DNA from 3 places in the Rhizobium sp. 862_C5_N1_2 genome. Region 2 is predicted to be linked to each of the others. Evidence: riboswitches for the same ligand, from Rfam matches in the RefSeq annotation. Region 2 holds a riboswitch; each other region holds the start of a gene.
What was found. A riboswitch is a leader RNA that binds a small molecule or an ion and turns the genes downstream of it on or off. The one in region 2 is predicted to bind thiamine pyrophosphate.

Region 1 (5,766 bases), on a different contig from region 2:
GCGCAACAAGGCCGACCAGATGATGCGCCTCCGGCTCGACGATCGGGATCATGCGGATTTCCACTGGAAATCCAAAGGATTTGGCCACATTGCGCGGCATGATGCTCGCCCAGCGTCCAGTCCTGACATGCGAGAACAGCACGATCATCGAGTTGGATTCGAGCGTCGGATGCGCTGTGGCGCCCGCTTCCGTCAAGTGGCGGTTGATGATCCGACGGTTCTGCATGTCGGCAGTCAATAGACAAAGCCGAAGATCGCCGATCTCCCGCCAGGTCACGTTGTCGCGATCGGATAGCGGACTGCCTGCAGCCGTGATCAGATTATAGCGCTCGGCATAGAGGGGAACGGTCGTGACGCGGCCGAGCGGCTCGTTTTCGAGATAGGTGATGCCGGCATCGATTTCGAGGTTTTCGAGCATGCTCAGCACCTGCAGCGAATTCCGCGAGACGATCGAAAAGGTCACGCCGGGATGCCGCTCCTGAAAAGGCGTGGTGATGCGCGAAAGCATGGCGAGCGCGGTCGGAATAGCAGCGAGGCGGATGTGGCCGGAAAGGCCGCGGCGCGCGGCGCGCATCTCTTCGCGCATGGTGCGGGCATCGCCGACGATGCGTCGCGCCCATTCGAGCACGCGCTGCCCTTCCGGCGTCAGCCCCTGGAACCGCGAACCGCGCTGCACCAGCATGACGCCAAGCTGATCCTCGAGCTGCCGGATGGCAGCCGAAAGCGTCGGCTGCGAGATCCCGCACTCCTCCGCGGCGCGGCCAAAATGCTTTTCATTGGCAAGGGCGATGAAGAATTCCAGCTTGTCGATCATCCGGTCTCCCGATCCGGCATGACATCATCCGGGTCAGTTCATCTTTGACGCAGCAGCCGTGCTCCGCAAGGGCGATCGCTAACTGTTTTCTGCAGCCGGAAAAAGATCGAACAGCGATTCGAGGAAAGCAAGCACGCTGACATTGCCGATGCTGTAATAGACCAGCCTGCCCTGACGGCGCGTATGGACCAGGCCTTCGAGCCTTAAACGCGCCAACTGCTGCGAGACCATTGCCTGCTGTATGCCGAGGATGTTCTCGATTTCACTCACCGTCCGCTCCTCGTTCGCCAGTATGCAGAGGATCAGAAGTCGGGTCTGGTGCGCTAGCGCTTTCAGCAGATCGCTCGCTTCGTGGGCTTTTCCAGCGAGTTTGTGCAATTCCTGGCCGGTCATCCCCGGCTCGGGTTTGGGCAACGGCATTCGGTATTATCTCGGAAGGGAGGCGATGAGGTAGATCAGCACAATAGCATATTCGCACAAGCGAATTGGTCAAAAGTGATGAAATGCCAAAAAAGGTCCAAACAAATCAGCAGATAAGCTGACCGCCGTTGATCTCGATCACCTGTCCGGTGATGTAGCCCGAGAGCGAGGGAGCCGCCAGGAACAGATAGGCGGGAGCGCAGTCCTCCGCCGTGCCGAGCCGCTGCAGGGGGATGGATTTTCTCGTCTGTTCCAGCTTTTCGCGGGAGGAATAGCGCTCATGGAATTCCGTCTCGATCGTTCCCGGTGACACGCAATTGACGCGGATTCCGTCCGGTGCAAGCTCACGGGCAAGCGCCTTGGAATAGGTCGCAACGAAGGCTTTCGAAGCCGAATAGATCGAGGAGCCGGGGCTGCCGCCGGTCAGCGCCGAAATCGAAACCGTGTTGACGATGGCAGCGCCTTCAGCCGCCTTCAATGCCGGCAGCAGCGCGCGTGTCAGCGCCACCACCGATGTCTGGTTGAGCCGCACGACCGCCTCATATTCTGCGTCGGTGAGCGTGGCAGCGGGAAAACGGCCAAGCATGGTACCGGCATTGTTGACGAGCACATCGACCCTGTCGAAGAAGGCGAGAGCATCTTCAGCAAATTGCGCTGCGCCACCGACTGCGGAGAAATCGGCATGCAGCAGCAGCGCCCGTCTTTCAGATTCAGCCGTCAGCAGGAAATCCGGGAGGTCGCGTCCCGGCTTGCGCCCGGTATGGACGATTACTTTCGCGCCGCAGTCCAGGAACTGCCGGGCCACTTCAAGGCCGATGCCGCGACCGGCGCCGGTCACGACCACATTGCGATTTTCGAACAGTCTGGGATGAAACACGAAGCCGTCCTCCTCGCGGACAGTGCCGCCGGTTGCGTCACTCGCCCTTAACATATGAGCACGCCGACCGAAAGAAAGGCGCGCATCGATCTTTCCCGGGAGAGACTTGGTCTCACCCCGGAAACTGCTCTTCCCAAGAAGTTCCAGCCTTTTAGTTTTCGGTCTCCAGAAGCCGCGCGCCTGGCCCCTCCTTGCCGAGCCGGTCGCAGGGATTGCGCAACGGACAGCTTTCGATCGACAGGCAGCCGCAGCCGATGCAACCTGTCAGACGGTCGCGCAGCAGGCTAAGCCGCCTGATTCGCGCGTCGAGATCATCCTTCCAGCGCGCCGACAGCGTCTGCCAGTCGGCGACGGTCGGCGTGCGTCCCTGCGGCAGGGACTCGAACGCCGCCTGGATTTCCGAAAGCGGAATGCCAACACGCTGCGCCACCTTGATGATGCCGAGCCGGCGAAGCACATCGCGGCCATAGCGCCGCTGGTTGCCGCGGGAGCGGATGCTCGAGATCAGCCCCTTGGTCTCGTAAAAATGCAGCGCCGAGACGGCCAGGCCGCTGCGCTCTGCCACTTCACCGACCGTCAGAAGCTTGCCGAGCGGCGCCGCAGGAATTGTATCCATCACCTCTTGACCTCAATATTAGTTGAGGTTTTATAACCTTGGCTCCTGCAATCGTAAAGTCCAATCGCAACAAGGAGCGACGCGTGAAAACACCCACCAGGCTGGCTGTCATCTACGGGAGCACGAGAGAGGGCCGCATCTGCGACCGGGTGGTCAAATGGCTGACGCAGGAGCTCGTCCGCTTCCCGCAATTTGATATCGACATCATCGACCCGCTGGATTTCGCGCTGCCGGCCAACCGTGACATGACGCACCCCGAAATCGACAGGCTCGCCGGACGGCTTGGCATGGCCGACGCCTTCATCATCGTCACGCCGGAATACAATCACAGCTTCACCGCCTCGTTGAAGTCGATCATCGATTTCTTCTTCGAGCCCTGGCAGGGCAAGCCGGTCGCCTTCGTTTCCTATGGCGGCATATCTGGCGGCCTGCGCGCCGTCGAACAGCTGCGGCTCGTCTTTGCCGAACTCCACGCCGTGACGATCCGCGATTCGGTCAGCTTTGCCGCACCTTGGAACCGCTTCGACACAGACGGGCGGCTCGACAATCCCGCCGACGCAATGCGTTTGCTCGATCGGATGATGGCGAGGCTGGAATGGTGGACGCAGGCGCTCGTCACTGCCCGCAGCGATCGTCCCTATACCGACACAGAGCGCCGCGCGTCTTTTCGGACGCGCTAAGGACGCTCTATTACTTTGAATCTGCGCATAATCCTTTCCGAAAATCGATTCCGATTTTCGGGGTTATGCGCTAGCCGCCTGAGGCAGAGAGCTCCGGTTCCGTTCCCGGCAGGTACGGAACCATTGGGAACACCCGGACAGGACCTCCGTCCGGGTGTTTCCCGTCGCATCAGGTCCATCCCGACCGCGCAGACGGGTTCGCAATTTTGCTGTTGCGGGGAGGAAACCCCGGTGATAGTTTCCGCGCCAATAACAGGGGAGCTCCGTATCGCCGGGGCTGAGATGTGAGGTGCAAGCCTCTGGACCCTTCAAAGCTGATCTGGGTAATGCCAGCGGAGCGAGGTTCAGATGTTCTCAGGCGCACAGGTGTCACTCTATCCGATGTCCGGCAATTTCGTCGGCATCATTCTTGATGCCGTCAAGGCGCTCGATCCTTATCGCGACCGGCTGCGCATCGAGACCGATGACATCTCCACACTGCTGGTCGGCCCGCCTGACATTCTCTTCGCCGCCATGCACGATCTATTTGTTGCCGCTGCGAAGACCGGCGAGCATTGCGTCCTTTCCGCCACCGTTTCACGTGGCTGCCCCGGCGAGCCCGACGACGTCATCTGCGGCGTCAACCCCTCCCTCGGTCAGGCGGAGCCGCTTGCCGAGCGCATAACAGCCGCACTTGCCGCCGTTGAAACCACCACCGAGACCGGCCAGCCGACCGCTGCGCAATTCTCGCTCTACGTCATGGGAACCGGTACCCATATGGACGAGATTTATGGCTGCATCGACTTCCTGAAGCGCTCTGGCACCTTCGACCGTGCCAAGAATTTCTGCACCAGGCTTTCTGGCGATGCCGGTGCCGTCTTCGCAACCATTCGTGAGGCCTTCTATCGCTTCGGCGACCCCGAGGGACATGTTACCCTCGACATCACGGCGTCTGCCAATAGCCCGACGAAAGCCTGAAATCGAACGCTGATGACACTGCCACAACCATCGGCTTCGCGCCTTGCCGCGCTCCGCGCCGCTCTCTACCGGGGCATACCCGCCTTGCTGGCCGGCTGCGTCTTTTTGGCGGCATGGGAACTCTATGTCGATCTTTCCGGTATCAAACCTTCCATCCTGCCGGCGCCTTCGCGCATCGTCATCCAGGGCTGGCTGAACCGCGAGGCGCTGATATCAAACACCTGGCCGACGCTCGGCGCGACACTCGGAGGTTTCGCGCTGTCGCTGGCCTTCGCCTTCGCCGCCTCGATCCTCATGGATTTCGTGCCCTTCATGCGCCGGGCATTGCTGCCGATCTTCATCGCCAGCCAGACCCTGCCGCTGGTGGCGATCGCGCCCCTCGTCGTCCTCTGGTTCGGCTTCGGCCTGTTGCCGAAGATCCTGCTGGTGGCGCTCGTCACCTTCTTCCCGCTGCTCGTCGCCTTGCTGCAGGGCTATGAATCGACTGACCGCGACATCGCCGAATTGCTGAATTCGATGAAGGCGAGCCGCTGGCGCATTTTCCGCCTGGCACGGCTTCCCTCCTCGCTGCCCTATTTCTTCGCCGGCCTGCGGATCTCGATCACCTATGCCGTCGTCGGCGCGATCTTTGCCGAATATGCCGGCGCCGCCCGCGGCCTCGGCATCTATATCCTCAACGCCAAGAACAATTTCCGTCCCGATCTCGTGCTCGCCGCCGTCGTCATCAGCGCCGTTCTGACACTCTGCCTCTTCGGAGCGACGCTATTGATCCAGCGCCTCGTCATGCCCTGGCAGCCAACCGCGGAGCGGCGCCGATGAGCGATACAATGGTTGAACTGCACAATATCTCGAAGTCCTTCGACGGCATGAAGGTGCTCGGCGATATTTCGCTCGCCGTCGCAGACGGCGAGTTCGTTTCGATCGTCGGCCCCTCCGGCTCCGGAAAATCGACGGTGCTGCGACTGCTGACCCAGGCACTGCGCCCCGATGCCGGCACCATGCTTTTTAAGGGCGTGCCGCTGGAACAGGCGCCGCATTCCTTCGCCTTCATGCCGCAACGCGATGCGCTGATGCCCTGGCGCCGGATCATCGACAATGCGGCACTCGGTCTCGAGGTGAAAGGCATGAGCCGCCGCGCGGCCCGCGCCGCCGTCGCGCCGCTGTTCGAGAGCTTCGGCCTTGCCGGCTTCGAACACCACTATCCCTCCGAACTGTCAGGCGGCATGCGCCAGCGCGCCGCGCTGCTGCGCACCGTCGTCCAGACCCAGGACATGCTGCTGCTCGACGAGCCTTTCGGCGCGCTGGACGCGCTGACGCGCACGCAGATCCAGGAATGGCTGCAGGGCATGTGGACCGAACACCGTTGGACGGCGCTGCTGATCACCCATGATGTTCGCGAGGC
Region 2 (5,766 bases):
CGCCGCGGCCGTCTTCGTATCCAGCGCCTGCTGCGCCCAGCATCCGGACTGGTTGCAATTGCGATAGTCGAGTTTGGCGACCGGCTTACCATCGGCTTTGATTGACAGGCCGGAGGGCAGGAAGACGTTGAGCGGCAGAAGGGCGGTCAGCATCAGCCGCGGCTTGCCCTTGTCGCCCTTGCCCTTTTCGCCCTTGCCCTGGGAACCGGCCGGCGAAGCTGCGATCGCCAACGTCAGGATATTGACGGGTTTGCCGTCTTTGGTGACTTGCGCGACCTGGGCGACTTCGCAGGCCTCAGCGCCTGCCGAACCGGTGCAGCGATAATACCAGTCGTCGAATTTCTGGGATTTCATGGTCGGCGCCGGTTGAGCGGGCGCCTGCACCTGTTCCGGTCCTTGATCGGCCGGAACAGGTGATTGCGAAGAAGCCGGGTTGGCACAAGCAATGAATATCAAAACAGGGGCGATAGTCGGACGAGTCCGCTTCATGCCGATTCTCAAAAATTTTCTCATTGAAAATACAACTTCAGGAAGATTTTATTCGCGTGTAAAGCCGTATCGCTACAATCCGTCATTTAGTCAACCTAAGCGTGTCAGCACGGTAAAGTTTCCGTTAGATATTTACTTCACGTTCTGGGAGATTAAGTCTTGCCTTGGCTGAGACTCGCCCTCAACGAATTCGCCAAGAGATTTCAACGCTCGAATAAAACCGATTGGCGAGGACCATGAGACGACGCGCAACTTACGCGAAGCTGTCCACCTGCCCGTTTGCATTGAAAATTCGACAGATGAACGGATAGGATGAATAATTCCGCACTATCCACACTGCTGCGAAGTCTTGAAAAGATGAGCCTCGTTCCTTCGAAGAAAAGAGCCGCTCCGGCATCTGCGTTTTTCTCGATGCTCCTCACAAATACAGAGATGTATTTTAGAAATTCATTGCACCCACGGTTGCTACTGTTATTCTTCTCGAAAAGGAGAGGACAGCCGCATGGCAAAACGGCAACGACGAGGGCAGCCCGGAACAGAACCCGCAGACGACATTCGGGAAAACCTGGTCAAGACACGAATCGGCGGCGATCTCTCGTCCTTCATGAAGGGCGATCCAGACCCATAAATCATCCATAGCCATCGTCGCGCCGGGTCGGTCGCAGAATTGTCATTTTCAGGATGACATCAGGCCCGTTCTCTGCGAAAAAGAGCGCGATGAGAGACAGGGGCGTTCGTCGAAAGACGGGCTGAGAAGCACCCTTCGAACCTGAACCGGATAATGCCGGCGGAGGGAGTCGCTCGGGGTCGCGGCTTAGCCCGCACGAACCGCCCCGTGCCCGCCCCCGCCTGAAAGGGGCCATATGCAGACCAGGACCACACCAGGAGCGATGCTGAAGGCGATGCGGGAAAAGCCGCCGCTCGTTCAGTGCATCACCAATTACGTCGCCATGAACATTGCCGCAAATGTTCTGCTTGCATCCGGCGCCTCGCCCGCCATGGTGCACGCCGCTGAGGAAGCCGGCGAATTCGCCGGGATCGCCAGCGCGCTGACAATCAATATCGGCACGCTGTCGACGCAATGGATCGACGGCATGCAGGCGGCGGCGAAGGCCGCGACATCAGCCGGCAAGCCCTGGGTGCTCGATCCGGTCGCGCATTATGCGACGGCTTTCCGCCGCAACGCGGTCGCCGACCTCCTGGCGCTGCGTCCGACCATCATCCGCGGCAACGCCTCCGAAATCATCGCCCTGGCCGGCGGAGAGAGCCGCGGCCTGGGCGTCGACAGCCGCGACCCGGTCGAACAGGCGGAAGGTTCTGCGCGATGGCTGGCTGAGCGTCAGCGGGCGGTCGTCGCCGTCACCGGTGCGGTGGATTTCGTCACCGACGGCGAGAAGGCCGTGCGCATCGAAGGCGGATCGGCGCTGATGCCGCAAGTCACCGCGCTCGGTTGCTCGCTCACCTGCCTCGTCGGCGCCTTTGCCGCGACGGCACCCGAAGACATCTTCGGCGCGACGGTTGCGGCACTAGCAACCTTCGCCATCGCCGGCGAAGAGGCCGCACTTGGGGCGGCCGGCCCCGGTTCATTCTCATGGCGTTTCCTCGATGCGTTAGCTGCGCTCGACCCCGAAACGCTTGACGCCAGGGCGAGGATATCGGCGGCATGAAAGCTTTCGACCTTTCGCTCTATCTCGTCCTCGACCCCGATCTCTGCGCCGGGATCGGCATGGTCGAAACGGCGCGACTTGCCGTTGCCGGCGGCGCGACCATGGTGCAACTGCGTGACAAACATGCCGCCACCATCGGGATGATCGAGACCGGCCGCGCCTTGAAACAGGCATTGGAGGGGACCGGCGCCCTCCTCATCGTCAACGACGATGTCGAGGCGGCAATCGCCATCGGCGCCGACGGTCTGCATATCGGCCAGGAAGACATGGATGCACACAAAGCGCGGACGATGATCGGCCCCGACATGATCCTTGGCCTCTCGGTCGAGACCGCGCCGCTCGCCGCCGCCGTTGATCCTGATCTGGTCGATTATACCGGCGTCGGACCGGTGTTTGCGACACCGACCAAGGCCGACCACAAGCAGCCGATCGGTTTTGACGGTCTTGCAAGGCTGGTGAAGGCCTCGCCGGTGCCATCGGTCGCGATCGGTGGGCTAAAGGCGGATCATGTCGCTCAAGTGTTTGCCGCAGGCGCCAAAGGGCTTGCCGTCGTTTCCGCCATCTGCGGCACGCCAGATCCTGAAGCGGCCACGCGCCACATCGCCGCAGAAATCCGAAAGGCCCGTGCATGATCCGCAACGTTCTCTCGATCGCCGGCTCCGATCCCTCCGGTGGCGCCGGCATCCAGGCCGATCTCAAGGCCTTTTCCGCCCGCGGCGTCTACGGCATGGCGGTGCTGACCGCGTTGACGGCGCAGAACACGCAAGGTGTCAGCGGTGTGCATCTGGTGCCGCCGCAATTCGTCGCCGACCAGATCAATGCCGTCTTTGCCGATGTCCGCGTCGATGCCGTCAAGATCGGCATGATCGCCAATGCCGGCATCGCCGACGCCGTTGCCGGTGCGCTGACTGACCACCGGGACATTCCGATCGTCATCGATCCTGTCATGATCGCCAAGGGTGGAGCCGCCCTGCTCGCGCCTGAAGCGGTCGACGTGCTGACCCACCGGCTGCTGCCGCTTGCCACGCTGCTGACCCCGAACCTGCCCGAAGCCGCCGCGCTGCTGCACCAGCCGGTCGCGACAAATCGCGCTGATATGGCGTCACAGGCCGAACGCCTGCTGGCGCTTGGCCCGGCCGCAGTGCTGGTCAAGGGCGGCCATCTCGACAGCGACGAGAGCCCTGACGTGCTTGCCACCGCCGCCGGCCTGCACTGGTTCGAAGCCAGGCGCGTGCCGACCAAGAACACCCACGGCACTGGCTGCACGCTCTCCAGCGCCCTGGCGGCCGAGCTCGCCAAGGGCGCCTCGGCGCGGGAGGCCGTCGCCATCGCAAAGGATTACCTTGCCGGCGCGGTCGCAGCTGCCGGACACCTCACCGTCGGCTCCGGCCACGGCCCGGTGCAGCATTTTCATGCGCTCTGGAAAGACGATATATAAGCACTCGCTCAGCGAACATGCCGCCAATCGAAAACGGCCCGGCCTTCCCGGGCCGTTTTGCGTTCGCGCCTACTTTGCGTTGAAACCGCAGCGACTGCGGCGGGGCGTCCCTTTCTCTCGTTGAAAAACCTTGTTGACAAGCCCTGCCAGATGGCCAAATCTATGACACTAAAAGGGGATACATTCCGCAATAACGGAATAACTGGAGGAATGACAGGTGCCAGACCTGCTTGTGAGCTTGTATTCCACTGAGCTCGCCGACCTGAGACAGAAGGCCGGCGATGTCGGCGTCTCCATCCGCCCGGCCCTCCCCCCGGAACTGCATCTTATCGTCAGCTGGGTTCGCGAACAGTTCAGCGAGAACTGGGCAAGCGAAGTCACAGTCGCCTTCTCCCGTCAGCCCGTTGCCTGCCTGATCGCCGTCGACGGCGGCAAGCTGCTGGGCTTTGCCTGCTATGACACGACGGCGCGCGGCTTCTTCGGCCCGACCGGCGTCGACCCCGAAGCGCGTGGCAGGGGCATCGGGCTCGCCCTCTTTTCCGCCTGCCTTCAGGCCATGAAGACGCTCGGTCACGCCTATGCCTTCATCGGCGACGCCGGCCCGGTCGATTTCTACGCCAAGACCGCAGGCGCAATCGTCATCCCCGCCCCCGACAAGGGCATCTACGAAGGCATGCTGAGAAGCACGCCGAAATGACCATCTGATCCGGAGTTACAGAATTGTCCTCGACCCCGCTCGCCCTTTTCGTCGGCCTCCCGAATCCCACTATTTCGGATGATGAATTCGCCCTCTTTCGCGAAACCAATCCGCTCGGCCTGTTCGTCGGCCGGCGCAATCAGCGCGAGCCGGAACAGACGAAGCGGCTGATCGACCGCTTCCGCGAGGCCGTCGGCCGCGACGACGCGCCTGTCTTCACCGACCAGGAAGGCGGCCGCGTTCAGCATCTCGATGCCGGCCCCTGGCCGCTCTTCCGCAGTTTCGGCCAGTTTGCCGAACTTGCGCGCCGCGATTTCGATCTCGGCAAAAAAGCACTGCGCCTTTCCTCCCAGGCCATGGGCGCGATGATGACGGAACTCGGCCTTTCCAGCGGCTGCTCGCCCGTTCTCGACCTCGTCTTCGAGACGACGAGTGCGGTCATCGGCGCCCGCTCGTTCGGCCCTGATCCCGATTTCATCGCTGCCCTCGGCCGCGAGGTGGTCGATGGCCTGCTCGAGAGCGGCAACATGCCCGTCATCAAGCACATTCCCGGCCATGGCCGCGCGACGCTCGACTCCCACAAGGAGCGTCCGGTGGTCGACGCCAGCCGCGAGACGCTCACCGCGACCGATTTCAAGCCCTTCGTGGCGCTGAAGGATACGCCCTGGGCGATGGTCGCCCATGTCGTCTATTCGGCCTATGACGCCGAGCTGCCGGCGTCCGTCTCGCCCATCATGCACGACGTGATCCGCAAGGACATGGGCTATGACGGCGTGCTGATATCAGACTGCATCTTCATGGAGTCGCTCTCCGGCTCCCTGCCGGAACGCGTCAAACAGGTGCTCGACGCAGGCTTCGACATCGCGCTCCACAGCCACGGCGACATTCCTGAAAGCGAAACCGCCGCCAAAGCCGCCCGTCCGCTGACGGAAGCCGCCCTGCAGCGGATCGCCGCCGGCAAGGCCCGCCTCGGCAATCTCAAGGTCGATTTCCGCGCCGCCCATGCGCAAGTCGAAGACATGTTTGCAAGCGCGCTGGTCTCCTGACCGGCACGTCATCTCTCACCGCATAAGAAAAGGGGAATAACACATGAAAAAATATCTTCTTGCCGCCGCCGCCCTGACGCTGCTTTCGGGATCTGCCGTGGCGCAGACGATCCTCACAGCGAATATCGAGCCGGCGACGACCTGGGTTCGCAACTTCAATCCGTTCAACCAGACCTCGTCGCGCCAGTCCACGCTCGACTTCATCTACGAGCCGTTGGTCATCTTCAACCGCTTCGACAGCAACAAGCCGGTCTATCGCCTGGCCGAAAGCTTCAAACTCTCCGACGACCTGAAGAGCATCGATTTCAAGCTGCGCCCGAACCTGAAATGGTCGGACGGCAAGCCGTTGACCGCAGCCGACGTCAAGTTCACCTATGATTACCTGAAGAAGTTCCCGGCGCTCGACTTCGTCAGCATCTGGACCTTCAT
Region 3 (5,766 bases), on a different contig from region 2:
ATTTCTTGCCGGCCAGAAGCTGGGTTCCGATTTCCGAGAGCAGGCCGAAGACGCCGCCGAGCAGCATCGCGGCCATGGCGACGAGGGTCGGATGATTGAGACCTGAGGTGACGATCGTCGTGTCCGTCGCCGCGCTGGTGCCGACGAGAGAGGCGAAGCCGAAGACGATCGCCGGCGGAAAGTTCAAGATCGGGATGGCCGAGGCCAGGATCATTGCTGAGGTGCCGGCGCCGACCAGGATCGCCGCAAAGATCGGGTGGGCCGGGCCATACTGGATGATCAGCAGCGTGATCGAGGCGATGCCGATGCCGGTCCAGTTGGAAACGATCGATTTGACCAGCCCCTGGTTTCCGCCGCCGCAGGCGAAGAACGACGCCCAGGCGATGAAGGTGACCCACACGGGAACGGGAAATATCGTCGCGGTGATATAGGTGTCGATGGCGCCGAGCACACCGAGGCTGATCATTGCGGCAACGAGCGGGGGCATGGGTCTGTCTCCTTGTTGAGGGGTTGGGCGGATGCGCATCAGGATGCCAGCGCGCGCTGCTGGCTGAGGCAGCTCATGAAGCCGTCTCGAAGCATCGCGTCGTCGAGGTTCCTGCCGATGAAGACGATTTCGTTGAGCCGCTTTTCCGAAGGCCCCCAGGCCTTTCCGGGGCGTCCTTCAAGCGTCATGTGCACGCCGTGAAAGACATAGCGGCGCTGCTCGCCGTGGAGATTCAGCACGCCCTTCATGCGGAAGAGGTCCGTGCCGATCTCCTGAGCCAGGCGATTGAGCCAGACGTTCAGCGCCGCCGGATCGAGCGGGCCGAAGTCCTGGATCGCCACGCAACCGATGCTCTGGTCGTGCTCGTGTTCATGGTCCTTGAGAATATCGGGGTCGATAGACAGGATGTTCTTGAGGTCGAAGGCGCCGACGTCGAGCACCGCGGAGAGCTCGACCTTGCAATCCCTCGTCCGGATGATCCGGGCAAGCGGATTGATCCCGCGCAATTGCTGCTCGGTGGCGGCAAGGTTCTCGGCGCTCTCCAGGTCGATCTTGTTGAGCAGCAGCACGTCGGCAAAGCTGATCTGCTCCCTCGCCTCGTCCTGAGAGAGCTGTTGCTTCATATGGCGGGCATCGACGACGGTCACGATCGCATCAAGCTGCAGCCGCCTGGCGAGCGTTTCGTCGAGTAGGAAGGACTGGATGACCGGCGCCGGATCGGCAAGACCCGAAGTCTCGATGATGATGCGGTCGATTGGCCGTCCGGAGCGCAGCAGTTCGCCGATCGCGGCGATGAGATCGCCCCTGACAGTGCAGCAGATGCAGCCATTGTTCAGCTCGATGACCTCGTCCGCCGTCGGCACCACGAGCTTTCCATCGATGCCGACCTCCCCATATTCGTTGACGATCACCGCTACGCTCTCGTTTTCGATTGAGGTGAGCAGGTGATTGAGAAGCGTGGTCTTGCCGGTCCCGAGAAACCCGGTCAGAATTGTCGTCGCAAGCTTTGCCATGCCTCATCCCCTTGCCGTCCGAGCACGCCTCCGCCGTCTCGGCCAAATGACCGGGCTGAAAAGGCGGCTCCGCTGCTGTTTGCTGGTCTGATTACGCCGGAGCGCCGATCAGACGAGGAGAATTACACTTGCAATACCGTCACGAGGCAAGAGACCTGATGTTTCATATTCGGCCAAATAAACCGCAAATTCTGCCAAAATGATGAGCTTTTTGATTTGTGATTAAAAACTGATCATACCGTCTAATTATTGATCTTATTGCCCTTTTCCCGATCATTGACAGGATGGGCAATGAAAAACAGTCTGGTTTGCGCAGCTTTGGCGAGGGACGCCATGCGCAAGTTGGCTTTTCGAGGGCATTCTATTGTCGCCGGCGAAAGTGGTGCCGCTAGGGGTGGTCGGGTGACAGCGGATGGGCACCGAGCCGTTGGCGATTGCTTTGCGTTCCTGGAGGTTCTGGCGGGGAATTGGGGCGGCGCTGAGCATGCCACATTCGCTAAACTCCATGAAGCCAGTCAGCCCAGCGGCGCGATGAATAGAACTCAAGCGGTCGGGATATGGGTTCTGAATGGTGCCCTAAGGGCTTGACGGAGCGGCATTTCTCACAATAGCTTAGCCCTATTCACCAGGGGGGTCCCGCCAAGGGGCTGAGATACTGCTGGTCGGATCGGCTTTGGCCGCCCGAGGCGCAGTGACCCGTTGAACCTGATCCAGTTCATACTGGCGTAGGGACGGTGCGGGCGCTGCGGCAGCGAGGGCGGGTATCCGTCCTTCGGAATCCACGGCGTTTTTTCATCATTCCAACACTGGAACTGGGTCTCCAAACGTCAAAACTTGGAGCCTCGAACCATGAATATTGCAGCCACCAAACTCACTCCGTTCGTCACCACAGGTCCGCTTCCCGCCTCCGCGAAAGTCCTGAAAGCAGGCACCATTCATCCGGATATCCGCGTACCGATGCGTCAGATCGCACTGCATCCGACCTCTGGCGAACCGCCAGTCACTGTCTACGATTCTTCGGGTCCTTACACCGCAGAAGGTGCCGAAATCCGCATTGATGCAGGCCTGCCACGCCTGCGCGAAAGCTGGGTTCTTGCTCGCGGTGATGTTGAATCCTACGGGGGCCGCATCGTCAGGCCGGAGGATAACGGCTTTGTTTCAGGCGACAGGCTGACGCCGGAATTCCCCGTTCGCAGCCAGCCTTTCAAGGCGAAGGCGGGGAGGGCCGTTACCCAGCTCGCTTATGCGCGGGCCGGCATCGTCACGCCGGAAATGGAATTCATCGCCATTCGCGAAAACCTCGGCCGACAGGCGGCCAAGGAAGCTCTCATCCGCGACGGCGAAAGTTTTGGGGCCCATATCCCGGATTTCGTGACACCGGATTTTGTCCGTCGGGAAGTCGCGGAAGGCCGAGCGATCATTCCCGCCAATATCAACCATCCAGAATCCGAACCGATGATCATCGGCCGGAACTTCCTGGTAAAGATCAATGCCAATATCGGCAATTCGGCTGTTACCTCGTCCATGGCGGAAGAAGTGGAGAAGATGGTCTGGGCGATCCGCTGGGGTGCCGACACCGTCATGGACCTGTCGACCGGCCGAAACATCCACAACATCCGCGAATGGATCATCCGCAATTCGCCGGTGCCGATCGGCACCGTACCGCTCTACCAGGCACTCGAAAAGGTAAACGGCATTGCCGAGGACCTCACCTGGGAGGTCTATCGCGATACGCTGATCGAACAGGCCGAGCAGGGCGTCGACTATTTCACCATCCATGCCGGCGTGCGGCTCGCCTATATCCCGCTGACCGTCAATCGCGTCACCGGCATCGTTTCCCGCGGCGGCTCGATCATGGCCAAGTGGTGTCTGCACCACCATAGGGAGAGCTTTCTTTACGAGCATTTCGCGGAAATCTGCGACATCTGCCGCGCTTACGACGTTTCCTTCTCGCTCGGGGATGGCCTGCGCCCGGGATCGATCGCTGACGCCAACGATGCGGCGCAGTTCGCGGAACTGGAAACGCTCGGCGAGTTAACGAAAATCGCCTGGGCGAAGGATTGCCAGGTGATGATCGAAGGTCCCGGCCATGTGCCGATGCACAAGATCAAGGAAAACATGGACAAGCAGCTCGCGGTTTGCGGCGAGGCGCCTTTTTATACGCTCGGACCGCTAACCACCGATATCGCGCCGGGCTATGACCACATCACGTCCGGCATCGGGGCTGCGATGATCGGCTGGTTCGGCACCGCCATGCTCTGCTACGTGACGCCCAAGGAACATCTCGGCCTGCCGGACCGCAACGACGTCAAGGTGGGCGTCATCACCTATAAGATCGCGGCACATGCCGCCGATCTCGCCAAGGGCCATCCGGCGGCGCGGGTGCGCGACGATGCGTTGTCGCGCGCCCGTTTCGAGTTCCGATGGGAGGACCAGTTCAACCTCTCGCTCGATCCGGAAACCGCGCGTTCCTTCCACGACGAAACGCTGCCGAAGGAGGCGCATAAGGTGGCGCATTTCTGCTCCATGTGCGGCTCGAAATTCTGCTCGATGCGGATTTCGCACGATATCCGCGCCGAAGCGCAGAGGGAGGGGTTGCAAGCCATGGCCGCCAAATACCGCGATGGCGGCGATCTTTACATGCCGGTCGCAGACCTTCCGGGTAACGCATAATGTCTACCTTTCTCGTCAAAGGGGCCGGCGTTGCCGGCCTCGCGATGGCCCATGAGCTCGTCATGCGGGGCTTTTCGGTCGAGGTGATCGAAAAAGCCGGCGCGGCGGGACTTGGCGCCTCGCACTTTGCTGGAGGAATGCTCGCGCCCTATTGCGAACGGGAGGCGGCCGAAGAGATTGTCCTGACATTGGGCCTGGGCGCGGCCGGATGGTGGGAGGAGGCCGTGCCCGGCGAGGTTCGTCGCCGCGGTACTCTGGTCTTGGCGCAGCCGCGTGACCTTCCGGATCTCGTCCGGTTTGCGGCGCGCACGACCGGTCATGTCTGGATCGATCGCAAGGGTGTGACCGACCTCGAACCTGCACTTGCCGGCCGCTTCGAAAAGGCTCTTTTCTTCCAGCAGGAAGCGCATCTCGATCCACGCCGCGCACTGGCCAGACTAGCCGGCAGGCTCCGCGAGCGTGGCGTCGTCTTCAATTTCGGCGGACACGAGCCGCAAGACCGGCGATTTGCCGGCGTGCTCGACTGCACCGGGCCAGCGGCGATACCGCGACTTTCCGGCATGCGCGGCGTGCGAGGCGAAATGCTCTATCTGGAAACTGCGGATGTGACGCTTTCCAGGCCGATCAGGATGCTGCATCCACGCCATCCGATCTATATCGTGCCCCGCGACGATCACCGTTTCATGGTCGGGGCGACGATGATCGAGGCCGAAGATGACGGACCGATTACCGCGCGTTCGCTCATGGAATTCCTGAACGCGGCCTATACGCTGCATCCGGCGTTTGGCGAGGCACGTGTTGTCGAGACCGGGACCGGCATACGTCCGGCGTTTGCCAACAACATTCCGCAAGTAATCGAAACAGAGGAGGGGCTCGCCATCGCCGGCATGCATCGGCATGGCTTCCTGTTGGCCCCCGCCATGGCTGTGCGGGCCGCCGATATTCTCCTCGCGCGACATTCACGTCTGAAAGGCTAACCCCATGAAACTGATCATCAATGGCGAAACCCAGGTCTGCGAGGCCGTAACCCTGGCCGAACTTCTTCATGTTCTGGAATACGGGGGCGACTGGTTGGCAACCGCCGTCAACGGAGATCTCGTGCATCGCGAGGACCGAGCCGATCACCGGCTGGACGATGGTGACCGTATCGAAATCCTGTCCCCGATGCAGGGAGGTTGATCCATGCTTTCTCTTTATGATGCTGCACTGTCTTCGCGGCTTCTGCTCGGTACCGCGCGTTATCCTTCGCCGGCCGTCCTAGCCGAGGCGGTGAGCCGGTCCGGCGCGGAGATTGTCACGGTCTCGCTTCGCCGCGAAACGGCCGGCGGAAAGACGGGGGGAGCCTTCTTCGAACTCATCCGCCAGCTCGCGGTGCACGTCCTGCCCAACACCGCGGGATGTCACAGTGCGTCGGAGGCGATCCTGACCGCCAAGATGGCGCGCGAAGTATTTGGTACCGACTGGATCAAGCTCGAGGTGATCGGCCATCACGACAGTCTCCAGCCGGATGTGTTCGAACTGGTCGAAGCCGCACGCATTCTTTGTTCGGAAGGGTTTTGCGTATTTCCCTATACGACGGACGATCTGGTGGTC

Region 1: another riboswitch for thiamine pyrophosphate. It lies ahead of ACD590_RS20535 (YkoF family thiamine/hydroxymethylpyrimidine-binding protein); the one in region 2 lies ahead of thiM (hydroxyethylthiazole kinase).
Region 3: another riboswitch for thiamine pyrophosphate. It lies ahead of thiC (phosphomethylpyrimidine synthase ThiC); the one in region 2 lies ahead of thiM (hydroxyethylthiazole kinase).

Annotation. Positions count from the first base shown of each region.
Region 1 is NZ_JBPWPT010000001.1:4,151,235-4,157,000, forward strand. Features, by position in the region: gene ACD590_RS20510 (LysR family transcriptional regulator) at 1-814, opposite strand, end outside; gene ACD590_RS20515 (ArsR/SmtB family transcription factor) at 893-1,234, opposite strand; gene ACD590_RS20520 (SDR family NAD(P)-dependent oxidoreductase) at 1,341-2,111, opposite strand; gene soxR (redox-sensitive transcriptional activator SoxR) at 2,263-2,727, opposite strand; gene ACD590_RS20530 (NADPH-dependent FMN reductase) at 2,811-3,407, shown strand; TPP riboswitch at 3,652-3,765, shown strand; gene ACD590_RS20535 (YkoF family thiamine/hydroxymethylpyrimidine-binding protein) at 3,756-4,364, shown strand; gene ACD590_RS20540 (ABC transporter permease) at 4,377-5,183, shown strand; gene ACD590_RS20545 (ABC transporter ATP-binding protein) at 5,180-5,766, shown strand, end outside.
Region 2 is NZ_JBPWPT010000003.1:377,467-383,232, reverse strand. Features, by position in the region: gene ACD590_RS31785 (invasion associated locus B family protein) at 1-513, opposite strand, end outside; TPP riboswitch at 1,206-1,302, shown strand; gene thiM (hydroxyethylthiazole kinase) at 1,353-2,156, shown strand; gene thiE (thiamine phosphate synthase) at 2,153-2,788, shown strand; gene thiD (bifunctional hydroxymethylpyrimidine kinase/phosphomethylpyrimidine kinase) at 2,785-3,594, shown strand; gene ACD590_RS31765 (GNAT family N-acetyltransferase) at 3,812-4,291, shown strand; gene ACD590_RS31760 (glycoside hydrolase family 3 protein) at 4,315-5,337, shown strand; gene ACD590_RS31755 (ABC transporter substrate-binding protein) at 5,381-5,766, shown strand, end outside.
Region 3 is NZ_JBPWPT010000002.1:610,178-615,943, forward strand. Features, by position in the region: gene ACD590_RS27135 (DUF1097 domain-containing protein) at 1-487, opposite strand, end outside; gene ACD590_RS27140 (CobW family GTP-binding protein) at 526-1,500, opposite strand; TPP riboswitch at 2,118-2,250, shown strand; gene thiC (phosphomethylpyrimidine synthase ThiC) at 2,350-4,173, shown strand; gene ACD590_RS27150 (FAD-dependent oxidoreductase) at 4,173-5,150, shown strand; gene thiS (sulfur carrier protein ThiS) at 5,155-5,352, shown strand; gene ACD590_RS27160 (thiazole synthase) at 5,356-5,766, shown strand, end outside.